One region of the Exiguobacterium sp. SH1S21 genome, then DNA from elsewhere that is predicted to be linked to it. Evidence: predicted binding sites of a transcription regulator. Region 1 holds the regulator's gene; each other region holds the start of a gene.
The links. The regulator Rex, encoded in region 1, represses fermentation and respiration genes when NADH is low (regulators of the CRP and FNR family bind a similar motif). The targets are predictions, from matches to a motif close to TTGTGAAATATTTCACAA.

Region 2: the regulator Rex is predicted to act here: its motif matches at 4,069-4,086, upstream of pflB (formate C-acetyltransferase).
Region 3: the regulator Rex is predicted to act here: its motif matches at 2,495-2,512, upstream of arcA (arginine deiminase).

The regions. Positions count from the first base shown of each region.
Region 1 covers NZ_SJUY01000009.1:88,978-95,366, reverse strand. Annotated here, with positions in the region: gene EVJ24_RS12635 (hypothetical protein) at 1-49, opposite strand, end outside; gene EVJ24_RS12630 (ABC-F family ATP-binding cassette domain-containing protein) at 46-1,947, opposite strand; gene EVJ24_RS12625 (redox-sensing transcriptional repressor Rex) at 2,097-2,753, shown strand; gene EVJ24_RS12620 (twin-arginine translocase TatA/TatE family subunit) at 2,753-2,971, shown strand; gene tatC (twin-arginine translocase subunit TatC) at 2,975-3,763, shown strand; gene EVJ24_RS12610 (hypothetical protein) at 3,907-6,389, shown strand, end outside.
Region 2 covers NZ_SJUY01000006.1:73,005-79,393, reverse strand. Annotated here, with positions in the region: gene EVJ24_RS09495 (hypothetical protein) at 1-390, shown strand, start outside; gene EVJ24_RS09490 (hypothetical protein) at 400-1,500, shown strand; gene EVJ24_RS09485 (hypothetical protein) at 1,531-2,139, opposite strand; gene EVJ24_RS09480 (DEAD/DEAH box helicase) at 2,169-3,335, opposite strand; gene EVJ24_RS09475 (hypothetical protein) at 3,390-3,812, opposite strand; gene pflB (formate C-acetyltransferase) at 4,173-6,389, shown strand, end outside.
Region 3 covers NZ_SJUY01000001.1:576,184-582,572, forward strand. Annotated here, with positions in the region: gene argF (ornithine carbamoyltransferase) at 32-1,060, opposite strand; gene arcA (arginine deiminase) at 1,077-2,306, opposite strand; gene mgtE (magnesium transporter) at 2,642-4,000, shown strand; gene EVJ24_RS02825 (solute:sodium symporter family transporter) at 4,144-5,928, shown strand; gene EVJ24_RS02830 (serine hydrolase domain-containing protein) at 6,115-6,389, shown strand, end outside.

The DNA.
Region 1 (6,389 bases):
TCAGGAACGCATGCATCCAATCGATCCGCATGGCACGGGAACGCATCATGAATGGAGTTCCTCCCATTCTGCGAACAGTTCTGTGATCGACTCTTTCGTCGCATCGGACTCGGTCGACAGTTCTTGGGCGCGGGCGAAGTCGTTGAACACGTCCGGTTCGCATAACAGCTGCTCGATTTCTTCAAGCCGCGCTTCGTGGCGCTCGATTGTCAGCTCGATCTCTTCGACCCGCTGTTTCAACCGGCGTTCTTCGCGCTGCTGTTCCTTGTCGGCGCGCTGCTTCTTGACGACGACTTGTTTCGTCTCCTCGCGGGCGAGCCGGGCAAGGTCCTCGAGCTCTTCTTTCTTCTCGACGTAATACGAGTAGTCGCCGAGGTACTCATCGATGCCGTTCGGCGTGATCTCTAAGACACGCGTCGCGAGCCGGTCGATGAAGTAACGGTCGTGGGAGACGAACAGGATCGTCCCAGGATAGTCGACGAGCGCGTTCTCGAGGATCATCTTCGAGTCGAGGTCCAAGTGGTTCGTCGGCTCATCCAAGACGAGCAAGTTCGGTTGCTCGAGCTTGAGCTTGGCGAGCGTCAGCCGGGCCCGTTCGCCGCCGGATAGTTCTTGGACGCGTTTCATGACGTCGTCGCCGCTGAACAAGAACTGGCCGAGCAGACTGCGGACTTCTTGCTCGCGCATGAGCGGCCAGTCGTTCCAAATCTCATCGATGACGCGGTTCGCGTCCGACAAGTTCTGTTGTTCCTGGTCGTAGTAGCCGATCTCGACGCCGGTACCGTAGCGGATGTCACCGGTGAGCGGTGGTTGTTGTTTCGTCAACACTTTGAGGAGCGTCGATTTGCCGACCCCGTTCGGGCCGACGAGGGCGACCGACTCGCCGCGCTGCAGTTGGAAACGCAAGTGTTGTGCGATCGGTTCTTCGTAGCCGATGGCGAGGTCGCTGCCGCTCAACACATCGTTCCCGCTTTGACGTTTGATCGAGAACGACAACACCGCGCTCCGCTCATCACCGTCCGGCACGTCCATGCGGTCGATCTTCTCGAGCCGCTTGCGGACGCTTTGGGCGCGTTTCGTCGTCGTCGCCCGGGCAATGTTCCGTTGGATGAAGTCTTGCATCTTGGCGATCTCTTCTTGTTGCGAATCGAACTGTTTCTTCTCTTGCTCGTAGAGCGCGGCCTTCTGCTCGAGGAATTTCGTATAGTTCCCGACGAAGCGGCGGCTGCGGTTGCGTGACAGCTCGTAGACGACAGAGACGACGCGGTCGAGGAAGTAACGGTCGTGGGAGACGATGAGGACGGCACCTTTATAGCCGCTCAAATATTTCTCGAGCCAGCTGAGCGTCTCGATGTCCAAATGGTTCGTCGGCTCATCCAAGATGAGCAGGTCCGGGCTTTGCAGGAGCATCTTCGCTAAGGCAAGACGTGTCCGCTGTCCGCCTGAGAGCGTATCGATCCGACGTTCGAAGTCGTCCGGATAAAACCGCATCCCGTGCAAGATCGAGCGGATCGTCGCTTCATACTGATAGCCGCCGCGGTCTTTGAACGTGTGCTGCTCCTCGTCATACGCCGCGAGCAGACGCTCGTAGGCGGCCGGGTCGTTCAAGATCCGCTCCGAACCCATGTCTTGCTCCATCTGGCGGAGCGTCTTCTCCTGTTCGATCAAGTCGGTGAAGACGGTGAGCATCTCGTTCCACATCGTCTCGTTCGATTCTAATCCTGAGTCTTGGGCGAGGTAGCCGATCGTCACGTCTTTTGGCTTCATGATGTCGCCCGAGTCATAGTTGTACTCGCCGGCGATGACTTTTAACAGCGTCGACTTACCGGCGCCGTTGCGGCCGACGAGGGCGACGCGTTCGCCTTCTTGGATTTCTAGTTTGACATTCTCTAAAATCGGCTCGACGCCGAACGATTTGGATAAGTTGTTGACTTGCAGTAGGATCAAGTGAAAAAACCCCTTTCTCTCTGTTTAGTATACTTTATTTCTTCCCCTTTTCAGGTATATTCATTGAGTGCTTATGTGAATTCGTTTACAATCAAGGTGTATGAAATCAGATTCGTTTGAAACGCGTCGTAAAAAGGAGGCTCTTTCCGTTGAGTCAAAACGAACCAAAGATTCCGCAAGCGACAGCCAAACGGTTGCCACTATACTATCGGTTTATCCAAAGCCTACATTCGTCAGGGAAACAGCGTGTCTCTTCTGCTGAACTGAGCGAGGCGGTCAAGGTCGATTCGGCAACGATTCGCCGTGACTTCTCATACTTCGGTGCGCTCGGTAAAAAGGGATATGGCTATAACGTACAGTATCTGTTAGAATTTTTCCGTAAGACGCTGAATCAAGACGAGATCACGAACGTCGCCTTGGTCGGGGTCGGTCATCTCGGGACAGCGTTCGTCAACTATAACTTCCTTAAAAACAATAACACACATATCGTCGTCGGGTTCGACGCAGACGAGACAAAAGTCGGCACGACGATGTCAGGTGTCCCGATTCATCACGTCGATGAGATGGAACAGATCATGAAGCAAAACAAGATCGATGTCGCCATCCTCACGGTCCCGTCCGCTTACGCGCAACCGGTCGCCGATGATTTGGTCCGCTATGGCGTTCGAGGAATCTTGAACTTCACGCCGGCACGATTGACTGTACCGGACACGGTCCGCGTCCATCATATCGACTTGTCGATCGAACTCCAGTCGCTCATTTACTTTATGCAACACTATCCATCCGCTGAGGGGGTCCATCAATAATGGAATTTCTACAATCATCACTCGTCGTCGGTATGCCAGGTGGCGTCAGTATTTTCGTCATCGCCATCATCGCGCTCATCCTCTTCGGGCCGAAGAAATTGCCAGAGTTCGGCCGGGCAGCAGGGCAGACGCTCCGTGAGTTCAAAAATGCCACGAACGGTATGATGAAAGAGCACGACGAGACCGACAAGAAAGAAATTGAGAAGAAAGAGCAGTAAGCCATGAGCCATCAACCTGATCAAGAACGGGCACTGTCCGATCACTTGACAGAGCTGCGGAGACGACTGATGCTGTCGGCATTTGTCGTCTTTGCCTTCTTTCTGATCGCTTTGCCGAGTGTCAAGTACGTGCTCGCCTATCTGCAGGCGGACCTCGTCGAACGAGGGCTCGAGCTGAACGCCTTTGGGGTCGCGGACCCGCTCATGATCTACTTGAACTTGGCGCTCGTCATCGGGCTCGTCGCATCGGGTCCATTTCTACTGTATCAACTGTGGGCGTTCGTCGCACCTGGTCTGCATCCGAATGAACGAAAATGGACGCTCGCCTATATCCCGGTCATCTTTATCTTGTTCCTCATCGGTCTCGCATTCGCCTACTATTGGTTGTTCCCGCTCGTCCTCGATATCTCGACGGACCTCGGGCAAGACCTCGGTCTGACACAGATCATCGGAGCGACGAACTATTTCACGTTCCTGTTGCAGCTGACGATCCCGTTCGGGCTGTTGTTCCAACTTCCGGTCGTGACGATGTTCTTGACACGCATCGGTGTCGTGACACCGTACTTCCTCTCGAAAATTCGGAAGTACGCTTACTTCGCCTTGTTCGTCATCGCGGCATTCATCACGCCGCCGGATTTGACGTCGCACCTCATGGTGTCGCTGCCGCTCTTCTTCCTATATGAGATCAGCTTATCGATCTCGCGCGTGACGTATCGCGGTGTGCTCCGACGTGAGAAAGAAGCGCAAGTGAAAGAACAGATGGATTTGATGAAACAAATGAATGAGAAATGAACACTACGTCATGAGACGGAGTGTTCTTTTTTTAAAATTTAGGGCTATTCAATTTTGAAAAAACAACTTAAAATTAGTAATGTTAAATCAAAAATGGATTATTTTTGAAAGTTATGTATTCATAAACAGAAATGAGGAGAACGATGAACAAATGGTTATGGAGCATACTCGTTGTGCTCGTCATGGTGGCGGCGCCCGGATTAGATGTTCGGGCAGATAGTTATGCCAAGCCTGAAATTATTCCGGCGGGAGAAGTGGTAGGAAATAGTGAATATGTGTGGCGCTCGGGAGATCCTGAGACGCTCGTACATGTGAAGACCGGTGAAGTCTATACATTACCGATTCGAGTGTCTGCTGCTTATAATATTTATGCGATCGGGGACGGCCGATTTATGTTAAAAGGGTGGCCGGAGTGGGTGATGTGGGATATACGTACGAATGTAGCGACGACATTCCCAATCGAAGCAGGAAGTGAGAATCGACTCGTCTCAACGAATGTAACAACAGGAATGATGTTATGGGCTGATGACGAAAAGTATATCATCACATCGATGTCAGGTGATATTCGCGGATCACTCACGAAAGGCAGTGGTCAGGTATACAGTTTGCTCGACGATGGGAACGTCCTCGCGTTCGCCGGCGGTCAAGTGACGAAGCGGACGGTTACAGGAGAAGTGCTTGAGACAATCAGTTCCTATTCAGGACAGGTGAAGTGGGCCCGTCACATCAAAGAAGCGAATCAATGGTTCGTAATCAAAAGCGATGACTCGGAGCACATGTTTATTTTCGATTTGGCGACGAAACGATGGATTGAGAAAGATGCGCCAGACGTAAGTAATCTTACGTGGAAAGACGGCACCTACTACTTTATGACGCGAGAAATGTATACGACATTCTATGTCAGTTATAACGTCAGCACGAATGAGTGGAAAGAGGCACCAATTGATGACGCTGACATTCGACAACACGGTCCTTGGTACGTTTTTGGCATGAAGAAGACGGAGGTCTACACACCGGAGTCTTTATGGAAAGCGCCATGGCAATTGAATATTAATGTTCCGAAAACGACGACTCGCTATGAGGTAGGTCGTCCCTATGAGGTCAGCGGAACGGCGACACTCGTCGATGGAACAGCCTTACCGATTCCATGGACTGAGCTGACTGCACGTTTAGCCTATCAAGACGATCCATTCGTTTGGGAGCAAGGGAAACTGACGCTACAGACGAATGAATCGTATGACATGATTTTTAAGTGGAACGATTTTGAGCGACGGTTAGACTTATGGGCATCGAAATATGTGCCGCTCACGCTCGACCCGCCAACCGGTGTCTTAGGCCCAATCAGCGGGAAGACGGCACCGAACACGCCGGTGTTTGTCAGCGTGACGAAAAACTTGTATCAATCGAATTCATCGGATTCATTGTTGAACTATCAATCGACGACGGTCCAATCAGATGAATCAGGGCGCTATACGTGGCAACCGGCGCGTTGGTTCACACCGGGGTCTCGCGTGACCGTGAAAATCGGTAGTAAGTCTGGCGTGTACGCCGAACCAATCGAACTTCAGACGGTCAAGGAGAGTGAGGAGACGTCACCTAACGGCATCTCGGTTCTGACGAAAACCGTCACTTCAGGTGTCACGTTAAAAACGACGCCGAACGCCTCGGTGGATGTGTTGATTCGCAGTGGGAAATACTACGAAATTTCGAATGAGCAGGCAGATGAGGACGGACTCATTTCGATTAAAGAGTTCAATACGATGCCTGTAGACATCGGAACAAAAGTCTACTTCAAATTAAAAGAGGCACCCGCTTCAGCGTTCCGACTCACAACCGTGGAGACAAGAGTGGAACCGCCTGTCTTTACTTGGACTCGGACACCGTTGATTTATGACAAATCCATCAACGTTACATCGAATACCGATCAGGCCTATCGCATTTATCGAAATGGGATGCATGTGGCGACAACACGTGCGATGCCGTACACGTTTGACACCCCACTGAAAGAAGGGGATGTCATCCTCGTCACACGCTCGAGCGGCGATGCGACGTACGAACTCACGAAGACGGTCCGTGCGTTCACTCCGACGCTCAGTGTGACGGATACGTTGATGACGAAGACACAAGCGACACTCTCAATCAAGAAGACGAGCACGGCGACAGTTCGATTTTACGTGAATGATAAGCTCGTCACGGCGAAACGTCTGTCGACGACGCGTTACACGATCCCGGCCAAACCTGGGGATGTGATTCGTGTCCGAGCGGCGGTCGGATCGAAGTCGCGTGACGTCTCGGTCAACTTGCCGAAGACATCGTTGTCGACGCTCTCAATCAACGATGAGAAGTCGCTTTGGGTCGGATACGTGATTCCGAACAGTACCGTCACGTTGAAGAACGGTTCGAAAGTACTTGCTACGGCCAAGGCAAGCAGTACCGGACGAGTGACGCTCCGCTTCACCCGTCAGCCGATTAACGGGACGCTGTCCTTGACGAGTCAAGGAGGACTGTTCCGCCATGTGCAGACGTTGAAAGTGACTGTTGGTCCGACGCCGACATTCGTGACGACGATTCCATCGAGTGCGTCGAAAACGCTCAAGGCGACGTCGAATGTCGCATACGGCACATT
Region 2 (6,389 bases), on a different contig from region 1:
GCATTCACCGGGTGGTTCGATTCACAGATGATTTCGGTGGGTGGATCGTTCGAGCAAGCGATTCGCTTCGATGGGGCTCTCTCGCCGATGTATCCCGCGTCTTTCATCAATTTCCTGATTCATCAAGTGCTCATCGTGCTTGTCATTTTGTTCATCTTCGCATTCGTGTTGATTGAGCGGAGTCTATGGCAACGCACATTATGGTCACCAATTATTGCGATATTGATGCTCGGGGCGTTGATTTCCGTTCCTGTGACGGCGTTCTTCTTCCTAGAAAGTCGATTGTTCATGGACGAGATGATGGTTGTAGTTGGGCTCGGTCTGATGGGATGGATGAGTGCAACGGTATGGTTAGGTCGTCGCTATTTGACGAAAAAACTAAGTGTGTGAGGTGAGTGTATGAAGCGTGTGTGGAATGTGGCAGCGCTCGGCGCTGTCGTCATTATCGGACTCGGGACTTTTGCTTTCGATATGAGGGACACGAAAGCAGAATGGGACTTGGCGGTCACGACGAATCCTGAGGTTTGGAAAGATCAAACGGTGAACTTGTACTACAACACGGAAGAAGGCGAGAAAGAACGGTTCGAAGTGACGACCGACCAGAGTCAGGTGACGACTGATTTGAATTATATCGAACAGGCGTTAGCGTATGACGACGAGGTCGACTCGTCAGTGCGCGACTTTTATCGCCAACTCTCAGGCCTAAGTTTCGTGCAATCGATTCAGACGCCTGACGGTTATATCGGGGTCGGGCAGGACGGGAATAAAGAGATTGCAGTGTTTCGCTTGAACGGTCAGGACGTGACCAAACAGCTCTTTGGGACAGACGTTAGTGGTGCGTCTGAACTCATGGATAGTCCTTGGGCCGGCCTGTTCGTTCGTGAAGGAAACGTCCATGTCATTTATCGCGACGGTTACGGGGAAAATGCAGAAACGAAAATCGCTAGGTTCGATGAGGACGCCAAACAAATCATGATTGAAAGCTTGGGGTTGAAAGATGAGGGGATTTCGTCCGTGACAGGAACTTCTTGGGCGTTCAGACCGTATGTGATGACGATTGACGCGGACAATCGGTTCATCCCGGTCAGTGTGACCGAACAGACATCGGTTACAGAAGGTGGAGAAACGTATTGGAGTGAGCAAGAAAAAATCGGGATTTATGCGTATGACGTGGAAACGAAGCAAGTGGTCGAATTGACGCCGGACGGTGACATGTGGAATGCGACCGTTTACGAAGATCGATTGATTGCTTTGCAAGAAGAGGGGACTGAACTCGTCGTCGACTTGAAAACGGGTAAATCATCGACGCGTCAAGTCATCGATGGTTCGGTCGGCACGACTTCATACGTCGGAGACCGACTGTATCATGCCCGTCCGATAAAAGAGGGCGCCGTCATCGATGTATATGAAGATGGAAAATCCATAGCGAGCGCCGTCGTGAAAGCGACGAACGATGAGGCGAAAGCATTGTTATCCAATACGGAGTATTATGTGGAATAACAAATAAACCGAGAGGCGGCTGCCTCTCGGTTATTTCGTTGGCTTCGGGATGATGACCCCTTCTTCTAAATCAAGCAACATATCGATCAGTTCCGCACAAAACTCAGGGAATTGATCGAGGAATGCACCTGGACCGACCTCATCCGTAAAGTCGATGTACAGGTCCGCTACGTTGCCAGCCATCTTCGCTGGAAGTGCGAGGAAGGCCGACCCGAAGCGCCAGCTGCCACGGATGTCGAGCAGCTTGCCGAGCATGACGTCGCCTGGTTCGCGTACTTCCGGAAGCATTACCTTGTACGTCTCTTTCGTCTCCCAATCACGTAAGCCGTCTTCGGTCACTTCAAACACAGAGCACCGGGGGACGGCGAGACCACGCAAGGCGTGATAAAGGGCGGGTGACATATCGGCTTTATGGTCCGCCAAATAGCGGCCGTGCGGTGTCATCCCGTCCTCATCCGTCTCAAAGAAGACGGCCCAATCGATGAACAAATCACGGAACAGTTCGGCGTCTTTCAAGTGCCACGTGCCTTCCGAAGCGATCTCTTGGATGTAGTTCGTCCATTGCGTGCTGCGTGCGAGTGCCGCTTGCTCGTATAACTTTTTCAGTTCGGCCAGCAATTCGGACTCTTCGACGAGCAAAGGGAAGGGAATTACTTTCCGGTCTTTTTTCATCGCCGTGGTCCTCGCTTGTCTGCAGGACGTTTGACGACCGGCGGTTTGTCTTCGATCCGTTTCTCGATGACTTCGCCACGGTAAATCTCAAGCTCTTTCAATTCGACACCGAGCTGGCGGGCGAACGATTTTAAGTGCGTCAAATCTTCCGGAGTCACGATCGACAGGACCGTACCGGCCGCGTTACCGCGAGCGGTCCGTCCTGAGCGGTGGATGAAGTCATCGGTCGATTCAGGTAAATCGAAATGGACGACGTGCGTCACTTCATCGATGTCGAGTCCGCGCGCTGCGAGACCCGTCGTGATGAGGAGCGGATATTCGCCTTTACGGAATTCGCGGAGCGTCTCGACGCGGGCACGTTTCCCTTTCAAGCTATCGAGCATACGGTAGTTCACTTTCATCTTATCGAGCTCACCTTTGAGCGGCGGTAAGAACGAGCGGTTGTTGATGAAGGCGAGCACTTTGACACCGTCGACGTGTGATAGGCGACGAAGCAATTCTGGCTTATAGCGACGTGTCGTCAACATATAGCCGTACGTCACTTGAGCACTGACAGTCCGTTCGACCTTCACGTGAACCGGTTCTTTCAAGAACGGGGCAGCCCAGGCTTGGAGCGTATCCGTCAACGTCGCCGAAACGAGTGAGATTTGATGCTCGTGCGCCGTATGGTTGATGATGCGCTCAGCCGCTTCCGTCAATCCGCTGTCGATGATTTGATCGGCTTCATCGAGCACAATCGTATGCGTTTCGTGCAGTTTAAGTTTTTTCTTCTCGATCAATTCAACGAGACGTCCTGGTGTCCCGACGATCAAATGCGGTTTTTTCTTCAAGCGATCGATTTGGCGCTTCAGTTCGACGCCACCGATGAACGAGGCGATCCGAACGTCACCTTTTTCGGTGAAACGTTGCGCCACCGTTTGGATCTGCATGACGAGTTCGCGCGTTGGTGCGACGATGACGACTTGGATGCGATCGTTCGAGGCATCGATTTTTTCAATAGCGGGTAAAAGATAAGCGAGTGTCTTACCTGTTCCTGTCGGTGCTTCGATCGTGACGTCTTTTCCTTCTAAAAGGGGCGGGAACGCTTCCGCTTGGACCGGCATCGGTTCGTTAAAGCCAAGGCGTTTCCAGGCTTCGTTAATGAATGGTTTTGTAAAGTTCATATCAGTTCTCCTTATCGTTGGGCAAAAACAAAGGAAGCATAAGCGCTCCCTGGTTCAAATATAGCGAACATGTTCCGTGTCTTGGTCAATTGATGAACGGAGCGTCTGTGTGTACACTTGTCCGTCCTCGACGAGTTTGATGTGCACGTCGATGTGCTCAGGCGAGGCTTCGACACCTTCGACCGTGAAGCCTTGATACACGCGGTATTCCAATTCTTTGAGCAATTTTGCATAGGCGTTTAGTTCTGGATACGTCGTCGCGACGTCGATTGGGCGTGACACGAGTGCGACCATTAAATGGTCACGGAAATCAATGAAATCTTCATTCTCGATATCGTCATCAAAGCGAATCCAAAAGCCTTTTTCTTCAAATTCTGTGATAAATCCGTCGCGCTTGTCTCCAGCCTCTTCGACTTTAAGGGAGATGCGGTCACCGGCTTTTAAGTTATGCTCGGCTGTTAATGGTTCATACGTCATGGGAAGAACCCCTTCCTCTTCTACAATGTTCTGCTTCCATTGTGCTCGATATAAGGCAAAAATTCAAGTTCTATCCCGAACCTGTGAGTTAAGTCACTACAAAAACTGTATGATTTTTCACAACTCCTTAAAAATAATACAGGATTCACAAGAACGTTAACGGATAGGGATTCGTCTGTTTCTATGTAAGTTAAAAAATGACTATAACAGATAAAATAGCGCTTACAAAAACGGCATAACACCAATGTTCATGAGATTGTTACAACTTTCACAAGAATGTAAAACATATTGTTCACGTTTTCACGTACACTCATATTATAAGGAATCAGGCAGTTATCTCAACTATGAGGAGTGACCATAATGGCAACTGAAATTAAATCAGCCTGGTCAGGATTTGTTCCTGGGCAGTGGACGAACGAAGTGAATGTCGGTGAATTTATCCGCTTGAACCGCCACGAGTATACAGGGGATGACCGTTTCTTAGTCGGACCGACAGAGGCGACGAATCGTCTTTGGGGACAAGTGATGGAATTGACGAAAGAAGAACGGGAACGCGGGGGCGTTTGGGACGTCGATCAAAACACGCCGTCGACAATCATCTCACACGGACCTGGGTACTTAAATAAAGACCTTGAAAAAGTCGTCGGTGTCCAAACGGACGAACCGTTCAAACGCTCGATTCATCCGAACGGCGGCATTCGCATGGTCGACGCCGCGCTCGAGTCATACGGCTTCGAACCAAATCCTGAAATCACAAAAATCTATTCAGACATTCGTAAAACACACAACCAAGGTGTTTTCGATGCCTACACACCAGAGATGCGGGCAGCACGTAAGTCAGGGATCATCACAGGTCTCCCAGACGCATACGGACGTGGCCGGATCATCGGTGACTACCGTCGCGTTGCCTTGTACGGTTTAGACTTCTTGATTGCCGAGCGTAAAAAAGATTTGGCGAACAATGGCGGTTTCCTCTCGGAAGCAGACATTCGGACGCGGGAAGAGATGTCTGAACAGCTTCGTGCCCTTCAAGAATTGAAACAACTCGGCGCTGCTTACGGATTCGACCTCGGTCGCCCGGCTGAAACGACGCAAGAAGCCTATCAATGGGTATATCTCGCTTACCTTGCAGCTGTCAAAGAACAAAACGGTGCGGCGATGTCTCTCGGACGCGTATCGACATTCCTTGACGTGTACGCTGAGCGTGACATGGCGGCGGGCCGTTTGACAGAGTCAGACGTCCAAGAAATCGTCGATCACTTCATCATGAAACTCCGCATCGTCAAATTCTTGCGGACGCCTGACTATAACGAATTGTTCTCTGGAGATCCAACGTGGGTCACGGAATCAATCGGTGGGATGAGTGAGGATGGCCGTTCGAACGTCACGAAGAGCTCGTTCCGTTTCCTTCACTCGCTCACAAACCTCGGCCCGGCACCAGAACCGAACTTGACGGTACTTTGGTCGACGAAATTACCGGAAGGATTCAAACAATATTGCGCGAAGATGTCGATTGAGACGTCGGCGATCCAATACGAGAACGACGATCTCATGCTTCCAGAGTTTGGTGACGATTACGGCATCGCCTGCTGTGTGTCACCGATGAAGATCGGCAAACAGATGCAGTTCTTCGGTGCCCGTGCCAATATGGCGAAAGCACTCCTCTACAGCATGAACGGTGGACGCGATGAGAAGAGCGGCGATCAAATTGCTCCGGCTTGGGACATGAACACAGAAGACGTCCTCACGTACGATAAAGTGTACGCTGACTTCGACCGGACGCTCGACTGGCTCGCGGAGCTTTACGTCAACACACTCAACGTCATTCACTTCATGCACGATAAATACGCGTACGAACGGATTGAAATGGCGCTCCACGACCCTGAAATCTTACGGACGATGGCTTGTGGTATCGCTGGCCTTTCGGTGACGGCCGACAGCTTGTCAGCAATCAAATATGCGACGGTCAAACCGGTCCGGAATGAATTCGGCATCGCCGTCGACTTTGAAACAGAAGGCGACTTCCCGAAATTCGGAAACAACGATGACCGTGTCGACGCGATCGCTGTCGAACTCGTAGAATCGTTCATGGAAAAAGTCCGGAAACACAAAACGTACCGCGACGCGCTTCATACGCAGTCGGTCTTGACGATCACGTCGAACGTCGTCTACGGCAAGAAAACAGGGAATACGCCGGACGGCCGTCGTGCTGGTGAGCCGTTCGCACCGGGTGCGAACCCGATGCACGGCCGCGATACGAAAGGAGCGGCAGCGTCGCTCTCGTCAGTCGCTAAACTTCCGTTCGAACACGCGCAAGACGGTATCTCATACACGTTCTCGATCGTACCGAAAGCACTCGGTAAAGAAGACGTCGCACGTGAACTTAACTTGGCGGCACTTCTTGACGGCTATATGGGTGGCGAGCACAAAGGTCACCACTTGAACGTCAACGTCTTCAACCGTGAGACGTTGCTCGACGCCATGGAACATCCAGAAGAGTATCCGCAGCTCACGATCCGCGTATCAGGTTACGCCGTCAACTTCATCAAGTTGACACGCGAGCAACAGATCGACGTC
Region 3 (6,389 bases), on a different contig from region 1:
TACGAATGAGGAGGACATGCCTCCTCGTTCGTCAGCGTTCGAGCCATTCAAACGTATCGGTGAGTGTCGCCGCCATGACGGCTTTGATCGTGTGCATCCGATTTTCCGCCTGATCGAACACGTATGAATGGCGGCTGCGGAACACCTCGTCGGTCACTTCCATCTCTTTCAGTCCATATTGTTCATGAATCGCTCGCCCGACCTCGGTCTCTAAATCGTGGAACGCCGGCAGGCAATGCAGAAACATGACATCTTTATTTCCGGTCTTCTCGACCATGTCCATATTCACTTGGTACGGATGAAGAAGCTTGATCCGTTCTTCGAACTCGGCTTCTTCGCCCATCGATACCCACACATCGGTATAGATGACGTCCGCATCAGCGACAGCTTCGTCGATACTCTCCGTCAAGGTGATGCGTGCCCCTGTTTCAGCCGCGACCGAACGCGCGTAATCGACGACCTCGTCAGACGGCCAGAGCGATTTCGGTGCACAGATTCGCATGTCCATACCGACTTTCGCACCACCGATCAACAGCGTATTGCCCATATTGTTGCGTCCATCTCCAACGTAGACGAAACGAATGCCTTCCAAATCACCTTTTTGTTCTTTGACGGTCAAGAAGTCGGCCAAAATTTGCGTCGGATGATACAAGTCCGTCAAACCGTTCCAAACTGGGACCCCGCCATCCCGTGCAAGACCTTCCACCGTTTCGTGAGCGAAGCCACGGAATTGGATGCCGTCGAACATGCGTCCAAGCACGATCGCCGTATCACGGACCGATTCTTTTTTCCCGAACTGAATATCCGATTTCCCGAGGTATTCAGGATGCATACCGAGGTCAATTGCCGCAACGGTGAACGCACAGCGCGTCCGTGTCGACGGTTTTTCAAACAAGAGCGCCACGTTCTTGCCTTCACAAATCCGGTGGGGAATCCCTTGTTTCTTTTGACGTTTGAACGCTGCTGATAAGTCGATCAAGTAGTTCAGTTCGTCCCGCGAAAACTCGTTAAGCGATAAGAAATGACGACCTTTCAAATCAAAGTTGAACGTTGTGGACATGTGTTTCTCCTCCTCGTTAAATATCTTCACGGATAATCGGACAACTCATACAACGTGGGCCTCCACGGCCTCGTGATAACTCACTCGACATGATTTCGATGACTTCGACCCCTTCTGAACGGAGCAGCTCGTTCGAAACGTAGTTCCGGTCATACGTAACGACTACACCCGGGGCGATTGCGAGCGTGTTCGACCCATCGTTCCATTGTTCGCGCGCCGCAGCGATTGGGTCGCCACCACCACATGGGATCAACACGATTTCCTCTAGACCGAGAGCCGATTTCAACACTTTCAACAAATCATTGTGTTGCGTGATGTGTAGCTCACCTTCTGCGTTCAACGTCAGTTCGAAGATGTTCATCTTACCGCCCGGTCCTTGGATGAACGGATGGATCGTGAACTTATCGTGATCGACCATCGTGAAGACGGTATCAAGGTGCATGAACGCACGCGACTTCGGAATCTCGATGGCGATGACTTTCTTGAACGTGCCTCCGTTCGCGAGCAAGTTGAGGGCGACACGCTCGATTCCTTGGGCGGTCGTCCGTTCCGATATCCCGATGGCGACGACTTCTTTTGATAGGACGAGTTCGTCCCCGCCTTCCATCGCGAACCGGTAATCACGATCCGACCAGATCGGGATGTCGTGCTTCGCAAAGCGCGGATGATATCTCATAATATATTGTGTGAACAGTGATTCGCGGCGACGCGCCGGTTCTTTCATGCGATTGATCGACAAGCCGTTCCCAATCGCCGCGGCCGGGTCGCGCGTAAAGTACAGGTTCGGCATCGGGTCGAGAAAGAACGGATACGTGTCCTCGATCATCTCGTGCAGATGACGGCGCTTTTCGCGCTTGATCTCGGTTTTACGGATGCCGGCCATGACCGTCTCGATCAACTGTTCGTTATCATAAGCGAGTAAATACTCTTTGAGCGTTTCGTATGATCCGTTAATATTTGATTTTGATTCCGAAAGAATGTCGGCGACGAATCGTTCACGTACGCCAGGCAGCGATAACGTCTCTGCCATCAAGTTTTCTAAATAGAGCACCTCGACGCCCCGGTTTTGCAGCACGCTCGCAAAGTAGTCGTGCTCTTTTTGAATGACCGGCAAATGTGGAATGTCGTCGAATAAGAGTCGTTCCAAATACTCCGGCGTCAAATTCTCAAGTTCGCGTCCTGGACGCTTCAATAGTACAGTCTTTAGTTCACCAATTTCTGAATACACGTGAATCGGATGTTTCAGCGTCGTATCCCGTGCGGTCAATTGATCCGTCATCGATATCATCTCGCTTCCTCCTAGTGATTCGGGTGTGTTTCTACCCTTACATTATCAACTTACCCGATTCCGAGGCGGGTAATTCCGACGTTCTGATTGTGGTCGATTCCACAAAAAAATGGATACAATATGAGTCAAACTGAATGAACAAACGATTGTGAATCGATGAACAAAGAGAGGGCGACGGTTATGATGTATACACGATGTATGAACTGTGAATAAAATCCATTATTTTTTCTTTTCAAATTAAGGTACGATAACGACAGGATACGAAAAATGACTTTAGAAAAGGAAGTGAGTCGATGGCCATCGAACGTACAGAACGCGCACGTCATGAAGCCCAAGTGACAGCGCTCATCCAAAAAGGGGATCCGGTCGATTTCCGCGACGTGTTTTTAACACTTCACCCGGGTGAACAGGCTGATCTCTTCATCGAACTTAACCAACCCGATCGAGCGTTTGTATACAGCGCTTTATCACCTGAAGAGTACACCGATTTATTTGAAAAATTAGAGCTCGATGAACAACAGCAGTTCATCCAAGAAATGCCACGTCCGTATGCGGTCAGCGTCTTGAACGATATGTTCTCGGATAATGCCGCCGACCTCATGACCGAACTTCCGGACGATTTCATGAACGAACTATTCGAACAGATGGACGAGACCGAGGCGACCGAGGTCAAAGACTTGATGCGCTATCCGGACGATACGGCCGGCGCCATCATGACGACCGAGTTCATCGTGCTACAGGCCGACAAAACGATCGGGGCGACACTCGAAGAGTTGCGTGACCTCGGTCCTGAAGCTGAAACGATTTACTATTTATATGTAATCGATGTAGACCGACGTCTCGTCGGCGTTGTGTCGCTCCGTGATTTGATCGTCTCCCCACTCGACCATCTCATCGCTGACATCATGGGGCGGCGGGTCGTTTCGGCCCACGTCATGGCCGATCAAGAAGACTTGGCCCGAACCGTCCAAAAGTATGACTTGCTCGCGCTCCCGGTCATCGATAGCGATGATCACCTGCTCGGCATCATCACCGTCGACGACGTCATGGACGTCATCGAACGCGAGACGACCGAAGACTTTGAAGAGCTGTCCGCGACGAAAGGCTCATCTGACATCAACATGGGCCCGGTCGAGGCAGCGAAAAAACGTGCCCCTTGGATTATCAGCCTCATGTTCCTCGGGATGATCACCGCATCGACGATCGGCGGATTTGAAGATACGCTCGAGACGATCGTTTTGCTCGCCGTCTTCATGCCACTCGTCATGGGATCGGCCGGAAACGCCGCCACCCAGTCGCTCGTCGTCGCCGTACGTTCGATTGCGCTCGGCACGATCAATCGGAAAAATGTCGCCAAGATGATTCGGCGGGAGTTCGGAACCGGTGTCCTGCTTGGACTCGCCTGTATGGTCGTTATTTTCGGGGTCATCACGGTCCTGTACGATAGCGCCTTGATCGGCATGATCGTCGGCTTGTCGATTTTCGCCTCACTGAGCGTTGCCACGATTGTCGGTACACTCGTCCCGCTCTTGATCAACCGCCTGAAACTCGATCCAGCCGTGGCCTCGGGTCCATTCATCACGACGGTCGTGGACAATCTCGGGTTGATCATCTACTTCACTGTCGCCACTTCATTGCTTCGCTTTTTCTGACACCTGACGTTTCAGGTGTCTTTTTTCGTGTGAGCTTTGTTACGGTTTGTTTACAAAAGCGATGATGGGAAATAATTCTCATGCCAGGCGGGTAATTACGAAAAGTACTTATAGATAAGAAGTAATACAAGGAGGGATAAATAGTGACGATTCAACAAGTTATATACATATTAGTGACCGGAGCCTTATTCATGGGACTCGTCGCTTACGTATCCTATCGCCTGACAAAAGGAAAAGTCGACAGCGCCGATGATTACTTCTTGGCTGGTCGCGGGCTGACCGGTCTCTTCATCGCCGGGTCGCTCCTGCTCACAAACTTATCGGCCGAGCAGTTGATCGGCTTGAACGGGCAGTCGTTCGCCGGCAACATGTCGGCGATGGCATGGGAAGTGACGGCTGGGATTGCCGCCATCATCATGGCACTATTCCTACTGCCACGCTTTCTCGGCATCGGGATCACGACGATCCCTGAGTTTTTAAGTCAACGCTATGACGAGGACGTCCGGCGCTTGACCGTCCTCTTGTTCTTGTTCGGTTACATGTGCGTCACGATTCCGTCGATGCTCTATTCCGGCGGACTCGCGGTCCTTCAGCTCTTCGACGTGCCCGAACTGCTCGGGATCAGCTTTGAACAGTCACTTTGGCTCGTCATTTGGTTCATCGGTATCATCGGCGCTATCTACGCCATTTTCGGCGGCCTCCGCGCCGTCGCAGTGTCGGATACACTCAACGGCATCGGGCTCATCATCATCGGCTTCCTCGTCCCGACGCTCGGCTTTATCGCACTCGGCGACGGCAGCGTCGTCGAAGGGATGAAGACGATCGCGACGTCGAACCCTGAAAAGTTGAACGCGATCGGGTCATCGAACGACTCGGTGCCATTCCTATCCATCTTCACCGGAATGATTTTTGCGAACTTGTTCTACTGGGCATTGAATCAATATGTCATTCAACGGGCTCTTGGGGCTAAAAACCTCGCCGAAGGACAAAAAGGTGTCCTCTTCACCGGTTATTTGAAGTTGCTCGTTCCGATCTTTATGCTGCTTCCAGGCATCATCGCGTTTCACTTATACGGCACGAACATGGACAAGGCAGACCTCGCCTATCCGAGTTTGATCGCCGACTTGTTACCGACGTGGCTCATGGGCTTCTTCCTCGCCGTCTTGCTCGGCGCGGTGTTCAGTTCGTTCAACTCATTGCTGAACAGTATCGCCACACTGTTCGTGCTCGACATTTATAAACCGAAGTTCAAACCCGATGCCTCGGACAAAGATTTGATCCGGGTCAGCAAATGGTTCGGAACGTTCGTCGCGCTCGTCTCGTTCTTCGTCGCACCGAACTTGATGTACGCGCCGGATGGTCTTTGGGACTTGATTCGCCGTTTCACCGGTTTCTTCAACATCCCGATTCTCGTCGTCGTCTTGATTGGCATGCTCGTCAAGCGCGTGCCGCCGATCGCCGCTAAAATCGTCATCGGCTTCCACGTCATCACGTACTACTTCTTAGTCTGGGGTATGAAACAATGGTTCGGATTTGACCTTGGCATCAACTTCATCCACATCTACGGCATCTTGTTCGTCATCGAGACGAGTATCATGTTGTTGTTCGCCAAACTGCGTCCGATGCAACAAATCAAGCCAATCCGGATCGACCTCGGTCGGGTCAAACCTTGGCGTCATGCGATCTCGACGTCAATCATCCTCGTCGCCTCGATGGTGTTCGTCTATTTCGTCTTCTCTCCGATTGGTCTCGCCTATGCGGACGGGATTGTCTCGGGCTGGTTCTGGCCAGCGACGCTGACATTGTTCGCCGCGACGAGCGGTCTCGTCTGGGTATCGTACCGGTACTGGCTCCCGAGATACGAGGTGTACTTGAACAACCTTGGAACGACCGAAACTGAGCTCGAAGAAAAAGCGAGCGGCGGGTGACCTGCCTCTTTACAAAAACACCGTTCCTGCTGAAATGAATCAGTTCGAACGGTGTTTTTTCATCTGCAAAATCGCCTCATCATAAGAATGACACCTATCATTTTTCCATTATTTAGGTTAATGTGTAATGGTATGATTTACATACTTAGAAACGGAAAGGAACAGCCAAACGTCGGAGGTCCACTCATGAATACTAATTGGTCAGATTTTGAAATCTCATCCGCTTTTTCAGGCACATGTCTCGCTGTCCGAAAGCACGACCTATTAATTGAACGACAACAAGGATATGCGAATCGTTCCGAACGACTGCCAAACCGTGACGTGACTCGGTTCGGGATCGCCTCTGGCTGTAAGTTGTTCACGGCGATCGCCATCTGTCAGCTCGTCGAACAAGGGAAGCTGGCATTCACTTCACTGCTCCGAGACTGTCTATCCCTTGATTTACCTAAGTTTGATACACG